Regions from separate parts of the Erwinia rhapontici genome, predicted to be linked through region 1. Evidence: riboswitches for the same ligand, from Rfam matches in the RefSeq annotation. Region 1 holds a riboswitch; the other holds the start of a gene.
The links. Region 1 has a riboswitch for thiamine pyrophosphate ahead of thiC (phosphomethylpyrimidine synthase ThiC). Riboswitches for the same ligand answer to the same signal wherever they lie in the genome.
Positions count from the first base shown of each region.

Region 2: it holds a riboswitch for thiamine pyrophosphate, as region 1 does, so the genes downstream of both, LJN55_RS23870 (FAD-dependent oxidoreductase) here and thiC (phosphomethylpyrimidine synthase ThiC) in region 1, are expected to answer to the same signal.

Region 1 is NZ_CP085627.1:4,709,043-4,715,056, forward strand. It holds gene LJN55_RS21680 (bactofilin family protein) at 1-731, opposite strand, end outside; gene nudC (NAD(+) diphosphatase) at 1,114-1,887, opposite strand; gene rsd (sigma D regulator) at 1,963-2,469, shown strand; TPP riboswitch at 2,575-2,673, shown strand; gene thiC (phosphomethylpyrimidine synthase ThiC) at 2,764-4,713, shown strand; gene thiE (thiamine phosphate synthase) at 4,710-5,354, shown strand; gene LJN55_RS21705 (aminotransferase-like domain-containing protein) at 5,560-6,014, opposite strand, start outside.
Region 2 is NZ_CP085628.1:101,691-106,984, forward strand. It holds gene LJN55_RS23865 (choline transporter) at 1-1,991, opposite strand, end outside; TPP riboswitch at 2,323-2,444, shown strand; gene LJN55_RS23870 (FAD-dependent oxidoreductase) at 2,590-3,522, shown strand; gene thiS (sulfur carrier protein ThiS) at 3,519-3,716, shown strand; gene LJN55_RS23880 (thiazole synthase) at 3,720-4,490, shown strand; gene LJN55_RS23885 (HesA/MoeB/ThiF family protein) at 4,494-5,294, shown strand, end outside.

The DNA of each region.
Region 1 (6,014 bases):
CCAGCCGCCACATTTCTTCCTGGTGAACTATCGATTTTTCCCTGCGTGTTTTCAACAGCGATAAGAGAAGGTGAACTGTCGCCCATAGTGACCATCCGTTTTTTTTCTTTCTTCTCCACCGGCAACTGTGGCTCTTCAATCTGATGAGAATTTCCTATAAATACCCCACCTTTCTCAATGGAGAACTCGGTGGCGAACACTTCACCTTCAATCCTGCCACGCGACATAATAACAACCGTCCTGGCATAACAGCTTCCTTTCAGCAGACCATTGACCACCAGCTTAACGGACTTTACTGTTCCGACAACCTGACCTTCCTTACCAATCTGCGTCATTTTCTGGCTGGTCAGGTCCCCTTCAACAACACCATTGATTGAAATATTGTTTTCGTTGGTCATTTCGCCCCGTAATACAGTACCAATAGAGATCACTGTTTCTTTCGTATTACTGTCATCATACGAAGGAGCAAGGGGTGATACATTTTGTTCCAGCTTGACCTGTGAAGATAAATTCTCATTTGACTGAGGCTCTGCCTTGCGATTGAAATTAAACACGTTTTTAATCGTCCTTTTATTGTATAGAAAGGGGATAGCTAGCAGCATAATCAGGCACACCATAACACCCAGAGAAATTAATAAGGTCGTTCTTATTGATAGCGCAAAGGCAAGTATACTTATGCTCCAGCAAGACCAGATTCCCCACAGATAACATTGTTTTTTCGTCTCAGACATTGTATTCACTCACAACGTACGGAACCTCATGCACAAGACTCAGCCGCTGACGTCATCATTAAGCTGAGGACGTGATCGCGTCATCGTTAACCAGAAAGTCATTTCTGGAAAGCAGCACCGAATTAAATAAATGTGAATAGAAGAAAACACCAGTAAAATTAACGGGTGGAATATCACTTTTTAAGCATTTTTAATGAAACCACTCTTTATTATGATAAGCGGCGCAGTTTATGGCATGGAATGATATTTGAATTCACTGCAAATATAAAGTCGTGTTTGTTTATATTATTTAAATAAAGCAATAACTCTCCTGACTCAAAAAATGAACCAGGAGAATATATCGCTAAAAAATCTTTATCAGAAAAAAACATTAAAAACAGTATTATTCGGCTTCTGCGCGACATATTGCGACAGTGTCTTCAATCAGCCTGCGAGCCACCGTTCCTGCTGGAGGTAACTGCGGCAACGCATCGTAACGATACCACCCCGCAGACAGCAGTTCTTTTGGATCAATATTGATATCACCGCCAGCATAGTCGGCCATAAACGCCATCATCAGTGACTGGGGGAAAGGCCAGGGTTGAGAAGAGACATAGCGCAGATTCTTCACACGGATGCTGCTTTCTTCCATCACTTCACGTGCTACCGTTTGCTCAAGGGTTTCGCCCACCTCGACAAAGCCAGCCAGTACCGTGAAAATCCCGTTACGATGCCGCGTATGCTGCGCCAGCAAAATCTCTTCGCCCCGGCGGATCGCCACGATAATGCAAGGTGCAATTTGCGGATAGTAACGCTGCCGGCAATGCCCGCAGAGACACGCCCATTCGGTTTTGCTGGGGTGCATTTCATGGCCACAGTAGCCACACCAACGGTGTGAACGATAGAATTCTGATAACTGAATACCGCGTCCGGCAAGTTGGAACAGGCCCGTATCTTGATCGAGCAACTGGCGTAGCGATCCCATATCCTGAGGATACGTACCGCGGATCAGCCACACTTTCTCGCCCTGCCACTCTCCAATCGGCGCCCCTGATCGCCCTGTCAGGCCCAATGAGCCCGCATCACCATGCGGCAGCTCACCTTTTGGTAACCAAATTTTATGTTCCTGGCTGACAAGCCACCAGCCAGCGTCTACGCTTAAAATTTCCTGTTCCACCATTTTGCTCATCATCCTCAGCTTAAAGACTGGATTGAGGTCAGACGTTAAAATATAACATTCACGGAGTTGAACATGCTTAACCAGTTAGAAGTCCTCACCGCGCGCGTCGGCGGATGCAGTGAGCTGGTAGACTTCTGCCTGCGCTCCCGCAAGCAGTTGCTGGTTACCTATTACCAAATGGCTGGCATTAAGCCTAACAAGGAAACGCTGACGACGCTCGATGAAAACGCGCTGGATACATTCTGCCAGCATCTGGTGGACTACCTTTCCACCGGTCATTTCACCGTCTACGAACGTTTTATCAAGGAACTGGAAGGGACCGAGCAACTGGCGAAAGCGTCGTTAATCTACCCCTCTTTAAAAGCCAATACCGATCAGATAATGGAGATTTATGATTCGCATCTGGAAACAGCCATCGATGATGATAACTGCGTTGAATTTCAGCGGGCATTATCGGTAGTCGGTGAAGCGCTGGAGGCTCGATTTACGTTGGAGGATAAATTCATCAAGCTGGCTTTAGAAAAAAATGATGATAATCAAAGCGCTACCAACTCGTGCTCGCTTGCTCGCCCTGCCTGATTCGTTATCAGAATGTGAATTTCTTGTAGTTTCCAAAAAGCCCCTTTATGCTTGAGGGGTAAGGGCGAGGCATGCCTCACCCTTACGTTGACTGAAAAACCAGTCGATATCTTGTCGGAGTGCCCCAGGGCTGAGACCGTTAATTCGGGATCCGCGGAACCTGATCAGGTTAGTACCTGCGAAGGGAACAAGAGTAAATCAGCTATTACGGTGTGATACCGTATTTTGTCACATCGTTCTCATTACTCCCGCCTCCAGGCAAGCAAACTTCCGAATTATTATCAGGAACTTGCTATGTCTACCGTTGAAAAACCTTTCATTGAGAAAAAAACCAGCCGCCGGGAACAGCGTGCAGAAGCACAGCAGTTTATCGACTCCCTGCAGGGCACTGCCTTCCCCAATTCAAAACGCATTTACCTGACCGGCTCGCAGCCGGATATCCGTGTGCCGATGCGCGAAATTCAACTGAGCCCGACCACCGTGGGCGGTAGCAAAGACGAACCGCTGCTGGAAGCGAATGAACCGATACCGGTCTACGATACAGCGGGTCCCTACGGCGATCCGGCGGCGGCGATTGATGTTCACAAAGGGCTAAATCCGCTGCGCAGCACCTGGATCATCAAACGGGGTGATACCGAACAGATCGCTGAACTTAGCTCTACCTACACCCAGCAACGCCTCGAAGATGAAGGGCTGGATCATCTGCGTTTTGATAATTTGCCACGTCCGCGCCGGGCGCTGGAAGGCCGCTGTGTCACTCAGATGCACTATGCCCGGCTGGGCATGATCACCCCGGAAATGGAATTTATCGCTCTCCGTGAAAATATGGGGCGAGAACGCATTCGCGGCGAGGTGCTGCTGCAACAGCATCCTGGTCACAGCTTTGGTGCACAGTTGCCTGAAAATATCACTGCTGAGTTCGTTCGCCAGGAGGTTGCTGCAGGACGCGCGATTATCCCGGCCAATATTAATCACCCGGAATCGGAGCCGATGATTATCGGTCGCAACTTTCTGGTGAAAATTAACGCCAATATCGGCAATTCCGCGGTCAGCTCTTCCATCGAAGAAGAGGTGGAAAAACTGGTGTGGTCAGCCCGCTGGGGGGCAGATACGGTGATGGACCTTTCCACCGGGCGTTATATTCACGAAACCCGCGAGTGGATCCTGCGTAACAGCCCGGTGCCGATTGGCACGGTGCCCATCTATCAGGCGCTGGAAAAAGTGAACGGTGTGGCAGAGGACCTCAACTGGGAAATTTTCCGCGACACACTGCTGGAACAAGCTGAACAGGGCGTTGATTACTTTACTATTCATGCGGGTGTGCTGCTGCGCTATGTACCGATGACCGCCAAACGCCTGACCGGTATCGTTTCGCGCGGCGGCTCAATTATGGCGAAATGGTGCCTGTCTCACCATAAAGAGAGTTTCCTCTATCAGCATTTCCGCGACATCTGTGAAATCTGCGCCGCCTACGATGTTTCGCTGTCGCTGGGCGATGGCCTGCGCCCGGGTTCCATTCAGGATGCCAACGATGAAGCACAGTTCGCAGAATTACGCACGTTGGGCGAACTGACCAAAATTGCCTGGGAATATGACGTCCAGGTGATGATTGAAGGCCCTGGGCATGTGCCCATGCAGATGATTCGCGTCAATATGACGGAACAGCTTGAGCACTGTCACGAAGCCCCGTTTTATACGCTGGGGCCCCTGACGACAGATATTGCTCCGGGTTATGACCACTTCACTTCCGGTATTGGCGCCGCCATGATCGGCTGGTTTGGCTGCGCGATGTTATGTTACGTGACACCCAAAGAACACCTCGGCCTGCCGAACAAAGAGGATGTCAAACAGGGATTGATTACCTATAAAATCGCAGCCCATGCCGCCGACCTGGCGAAAGGCCATCCCGGAGCACAGATTCGTGATAACGCCATGTCGAAAGCGCGTTTCGAATTCCGCTGGGAAGATCAGTTTAATCTCGCCCTCGATCCGCACACTGCCCGTGCATATCACGATGAAACCCTGCCGCAGGAATCCGGCAAAGTGGCACACTTCTGCTCAATGTGTGGACCCAAATTCTGTTCAATGAAGATCACCCAGGAAGTGCGTGAATACGCCGCACGTCAGGAGGCCGAAGCACGGCCGATCGAAATAGGTATGGCACAGATGTCTGACGAGTTTCGTCACCGTGGCAGTGAACTGTATCATCGCGCCGACCCCCTGAAATCAGAGGAACAAATATGAGTCGTGGAGCTTTTCCCCCAACCAATGCCAGATTGGGTCTTTATCCGGTGGTCGATACGGTGGAGTGGATTGAACGCCTGCTTGGTGCGGGAGTACGTACACTGCAGCTGCGCATTAAAGACTGTGCAGAGCATGAAGTGGAGCAGCAGATTGTTGATGCGATTGCCCTGGGTAAACGCTATCAGGCTCGCCTGTTTATCAATGACTACTGGCGTTTAGCGGTAAAACATCAGGCTTACGGCATCCATCTGGGTCAGGAAGATCTGGATGTTGCCGATCTGGATGCCATTCATGTTGCCGGACTGCGCCTCGGTCTTTCAACCCATGACGATGCCGAACTGGATCGCGCGCTGGCCGAAAAGCCTTCCTATATTGCCCTGGGCCACGTATTTCCAACCCAGACAAAAGCCATGCCCTCTGACCCGCAGGGACTGGAAGAGTTAACGCGCCACATAAAGCGACTGAAGGGGATCTCTACCGTGGCTATCGGTGGGATCAGTCTGGAACGCGTTCCCCAAGTGCTGGCCACCGGGGTGGGCAGTGTTGCTGTGGTGAGCGCGATTACACAAGCCAGCGACTGGCGTGCGGCGACGCATCAGCTACTGAACCTGGTCGAGCCACAGAACACCCCACATTCCTGACATCATTATAAATATCGGTAAAAAACGTTCGGGCAGGTGCTCGGCACGTTCGAGGCTCAGGGCGCGTTTCGCAATAAAATGCAATCTGCTGCAACACGGAAAAACAGGGCTGAAGACATTACGCAGCCTTGTTTATTCACGCTTTTATCGGGAAATGCAGCCGCTATAGTGGCCGTGCGGGGGGCAATCCTGCCATCCGCCAGGGTCAGTAGTTTTCCTTCTCACTGACCCTGCCTTCACCCTCTTCTTGTACCTGCGAGGATACCGGAGCACAGGCCAGCACTGCCCGCTCTACCGCCGCCCCCAACACCTCCAGAGCACGTTCGGTTTTATCGGTAAACGACTGCGCATAGCTGAGGCGCAGGCAGTTGCGGTATTTACCTGATGCTGAGAACAGCGACCCGACAGCAATCTGAATATGGGAAGCACGTAGATCCTGGTTCAGGCGCAGCGCATCAAAAGGTTCTGGCAGTTCGACCCAAATAAGAAATCCTCCCTGAGGACGAGTCACACAGATCCCACAGGGAAAGTGATGCCGCACCCGCCGGGTGAACGTCTCCAGGCTGCGCTGATAGTAACTGCGCATACGCCGCAGATGAGGCTGGTAATACCCCTGGCGAATAAAAGCGGCGACCGCCATCTGTGTCTGAGTGGCCGTTG
Region 2 (5,294 bases), on a different replicon from region 1:
TGCAGGAAGGTCAGGTGCCGTTCATACTGGTCGAGAATGTCATTGATGATCTGCTCACGGGTGTAGTCCATCAAATCGTTACCCTGTGTCCCCTCCAGCAGGAAGGTCTCCAGACGGAAGTAGTCCGATTTCCCGCTGCGTGCACGATAAGTAAACGCCGGAACCGAATAACGCTGCGGCCAAATCTGGTAGAGGAAGCTCTGCTCATCAGCCATATCTACCAGCAGTTCCAGATGGTTCAGACGCTCGTCATCTACGGCGGGCAGCTCATTCACCTGCACCTTCGCCCCACGGCGCTCCAGCTCACGTCCCACTTCTTCCATGGCAGGGCGGCAGACCTCATCCAGCATTTTACGCGTATGAGTCGTGCCCGGATAGTTCATCACACGCGAGATACGCTGTTTCCAGTTCAGACGATCGTCGCGCGATACCGGCACCGGTGGCGTGTTCACTGTCGCACTGGCACGACGGTGATCTTCCACGCGCAATGATTTATACAGACCGGCCATGACAAAGAAGATCACAAAGCTGAACGGCAGGCCCATGATCACCGTGGTTTTCTGTAATGCCGTGACACCGTTCACCATCAGCATCCCCAGTGTCAGCACACCAATGGCAACCGACCAGAAGATACGCAGCCAGTTGGGCGCATCATTATTGATGTCGGCCAGACGCGAGGTAAAGTTACCCAGCACCAGGGAGCCGGAGTCAGCGGAGGTAACATAGAACAGCAGTCCGGTAATGGTGGCCACCGAGGCACTGAAGGTAAAACCAGGATACTGCGCCAGCAGACTGTAGAAACCCCGCTCCGGATGCGCCATGGTCTCTTCAGCAAAAGCCATATTGCCGTGAATGATCTCATACAGCGCGCTGTTACCGAAGATCGACAACCACAGCAGGGTGAAGATAAACGGAATGGTCAGCGTTCCCACCACAAACTGACGAATGGTACGTCCACGGGAGATACGTGCGAGGAACAGACCGACAAACGGCGACCAGGCAACCCACCAGGCCCAGAAGAACAGCGTCCAGTTGTTCATCCACTCGGTTGGACGGTCAAAGGCGAAACTGTTCAGCGTCATGCCCATAAAGCGGTTGATATAATCCCCGACGTTGAGCACCAGCGCGTTCAGCAGGAAGCTGGTATCGCCAACGAACAACACGAACAGGATCAGCCCAAAGGCCAGTAACACGTTGAGTTCCGACAGGAAGCGAATGCCTTTATTCACCCCGGAGGTCACAGAGATGGTGGCCATGATCACCGACAGGACAATCAGCCCGGCCTGCGCTGTCAGCCCTTCCGGTACGTCAAACAACACCTTGAGCCCGTAGTTAAGCTGTACCACGCCAATACCGAGCGTGGTGGCAATACCAAAGATGGTCCCCAGCACGGCAGCGATATCCACGGTATGACCAATGGGCCCGTTAATGCGCTTACCAAAAATAGGGTAGAGCGCCGAACGGATAGTGAGCGGCAGGCCATAACGGTAGCTGAAGTAGCCGAGGGCGATGCCCATCAGGGCATACATGGACCAGCCAGTCAGACCGTAGTGGAACAACGTCCAGACCATCGCCTGACGCGCCGCTTCCATCGTCTGGCCCTGGCCTTCCGGTGGCATCATATACTGGGTGACCGGTTCCGCCACCGAGAAGAACATCAGGTCGATACCGATACCCGCAGCGAACAGCATGGCCGCCCAGCTCATCAGGCTGAATTCAGGTTTCGACTGTTCGGGACCGAGCTTGATGGAGCCAAAGCGTGAGCAGGCCATGAAAATGACGAATACGATGTACAGCGTGGCTGCCAGCAGGTAGTACCAGCCGAAGGTATTGGATACCCAGTCGAGGGTGCGATTAATCCAGCGGTCGGAAAAATCAGTGAACAGGATAGTGGTAAAGGAGAACAGCAGGATAAGCGCTGCTGAGGTATAGAAAACCACGGGATTAATACGATCTTTTTGAGGTTTTCCTGGTATTTCAGTCGTCGGCATAATGTCTCCGCAAAAAATGCTCAAGAAAATAACCTGAAGTCCGCTCTGCGAAGCGCGCATTAGCGCATACTGGGTAACATCCGCCGTATATCCGCTAATTACACTGGGAGAACCATCAGGGTGATTATCAGGTGTAATATATTGATTAATCGTTAGTGTTTTTGATCTACGTCGCCCCCTGAAAGTAAATTTTGTGTAAACAACAACAGGAATGATAGGTTTTATTGATTGAGCATTCAATTAAAAAAAACTTCATCGTCTCATTCTGTCCCATTTTTTCCGTACGAAAACCTCATGTCACTTGACGATTGTCACCCGGTAAAATACAACTAGTCCCTGTCAGGGGAGTCTCGCCAGAGAGACTGAGAGGCTAATGAGCGATTTTTCGCGGCTTAGCGACCCTTAGAACCTGACCCAGTTGATACTGGCGTAGGAAGACGCGTACCCGATGGCGTATCAGCCAGGGTACCTGCCACGTGGGCTGGCTTCTGATCGTCCCCGTCTTTTCCTTACTCTGTATCACGGGTCTCCGCATCGATTGAGAGGCTAACGTGAAACCATTTATTCCCCCCTTTATTTGTACCGGAAACCGCACATCATGAGCCGCTGGTCGGTGATCGGTGATGGCGTCGCCGGGCTTTGTGTTGCCACGTTACTTGCTGAACGGGGTGAATCCGTTGAAGTGATCACCGCAGAGCAGCACTGTGCCGCATCGCACTGGGCGGGCGGTATGCTCGCCCCCTGGTGCGAAGGTGAAAGTGCCCCCGAAGAGGTGATCGCACTGGGTCAGCGTTCCGCGCCCTGGTGGTCGGCCCGCATTCAGGGAGTGGAACATCAAGGCACTCTGGTGGTGGCACCCGCACGTGATACCCCCGAACTCAGCCGTTTTGCCCGCCTGACGCGGGCGCATCAGTGGGTAGAGCCGGCATCGCTGGAACCCGCGCTGGAAGGGCGTTTTGCCCGTGGGCTGTTCTTTGCCGGGGAAGCACACCTTGATCCACGCAGTGCGCTGCACCAGCTACGGGCGACCCTGCAACGCAGGGGTATTCCTTTTCATACGGGCAATCCCGGCGGGACAGTCATTGACTGCCGGGGGATTCATGCAGCCCCTGATCTGCCTGAGCTACGCGCCGTACGCGGGGAGATGCTGATCCTGCACAGTGAAGAGGTGCAGTTCTCACGCCCCATCCGCCTGCTGCATCCCCGTTTTCCCTGCTATCTGGTGCCGCGTGCCGGAGGGCGCTTTATGCTGGGTGCAACGATGGTGGAAAGCGACGATAACAGCCCGATCAGCGCACGCGCCATGATGGAACTGCTCAGCGCCGCCTGGGCTATCCACCCTGCGCTGGCTGAAGCGCGGATACTGGAAAGCGGCACCGGGTTGCGCCCCGCTTATCACAATAATATCCCCGCCATTCGCTACCAGAACGGCGTCTGGTCCCTGAACGGCATGTATCGCCACGGCTTTCTTCTCGCGCCAGTCATGGCGGAAAAACTGATGCTGCAACTGCAGCAGGAAAACCTGATATGAAAATCCAGCTTAACGGCCTCCCGATCGACACCACCGCCCGCACGCTGGCGGAACTTTTGCGTGAACAGCAGATGGATGCGGGCTGCGTGGCCAGCGCCCTTAACGGCGAGTTCGTCCCACGCTCGCGCTATGAAACACAGCCACTGACCGCAGGCTGTGAGCTTGAAGTGTTATCACCGATGCAGGGAGGGTAAAACATGTTTTACGATTTTATTCCGCAGTCACGTTTTTTGCTCGGCACTGCCGGGTATCCCTCTCCGGCGATCCTGCAACAGGCGATTGAGGCCTCCGGCAGCGAAATCATTACCGTCAGTCTGCGCCGTGAAGGGCGGCAGGGTGCGGCATTTCGCGACCTGCTAACCGGGCTGAACAAGCGGGTGCTGCCCAATACCGCAGGATGTCATAGTGTAAAAGAGGCGGTGACCACGGCGCATATGGCGCGCGAAGTCTTTAATACCCGCTGGATAAAACTGGAGGTGATTGGTCACGCTGATACGCTGCAACCCGACCCCTTTGCCCTGGTGGAAGCCGCCCGCATCCTGTGCGCTGAGGGATTCCAGGTGTTTCCCTATACCACGGAAGATCTGATCCTCGGCGAAAAGCTGATTGAAGCGGGCTGTGAGCTGCTGATGCCGTGGGGCGCGCCGATTGGCTCCGGCCAGGGGTTACGCAACATTGAGGGGCTGCGTTCAATGCGTGCCTGGTTTAAAGGCATTCCACTGATTATCGATGCCGGGATCGGCGCACCCAGCCAGGCTGCACAGGCAATGGAAATGGGCTTTGACGGTATCCTGCTGAATACGGCCGTGGCCAAAGCACAGGATCCGGTACGCATGGCCGGGGCGTTTTCTGCCGCTATCCACGCCGGTCACGATGCCTGTCATGCCGGCCTGGTAGAGCGCCGTGATATGGCCAGCGCCTCCACGCCGATTTTTGGTATGGCGCAATTTCTCTCACGGGAGCCATAACGGATGGACCGATATCAACGACAAACCATGCTGCCTGAGATCGGCGAGGCAGGGCAACAGGCCCTGCTGCAAGCCCGCGTGCTGGTGATCGGTGCTGGCGGGCTGGGTGCCACACTGCTGCCACTGCTGGCCGGGGCCGGGGTGGGCTACATCAGGGTGTATGACGGGGACCGGGTAGAGGAGCACAACCTGCACCGCCAGACGCTGTACAGTATGCAGGACTGCGGGAAGCGTAAAGTCGACTGCGCGCAGCGTGCACTCAATGCACGTAACCCGGACTGCGTAGTCGATGCACGGCCGCAGGCACTGAGTGCCAGCATGATGGCCGACGCGCTGGACGGTATCGATCTGGCGATCGATGCCGCCGATAATTTTGCCGTCACCTATCTGCTTTCCGATACCTGTCAACCGCGTCATATTCCGCTGGTCAGCGCCTCGGTACTCGGTCGTCAGGGCTATGTTGGGGGCTTCTGTGGCACTGCCCCGAGTTATCGTGCCCTGTTCCCGCAACTGCCGGGCAACGCGGCGAACTGTAACACGGCAGGTGTCATGGGCCCGGCGGTGGCCACGCTGGGTGCCATGCAGGCGCAGATGACCCTCAGTATTCTGCTCGGGCTGACGCCTTCACCGCTGGGCTGTCTGATCAATTGCGACTTCACCACCTGGCATTTCCGCCCGTTCCGTTTTGACGGTGCCGGTGAGCCTGACCAACCTGTCGTGCCGTTTATCGATCGCCACCTGCTGAACAGTGAAGACTGTATTGTTGAACTGCGCAGCCGCGAGGAAGCCCCCGACAGCGTGGCG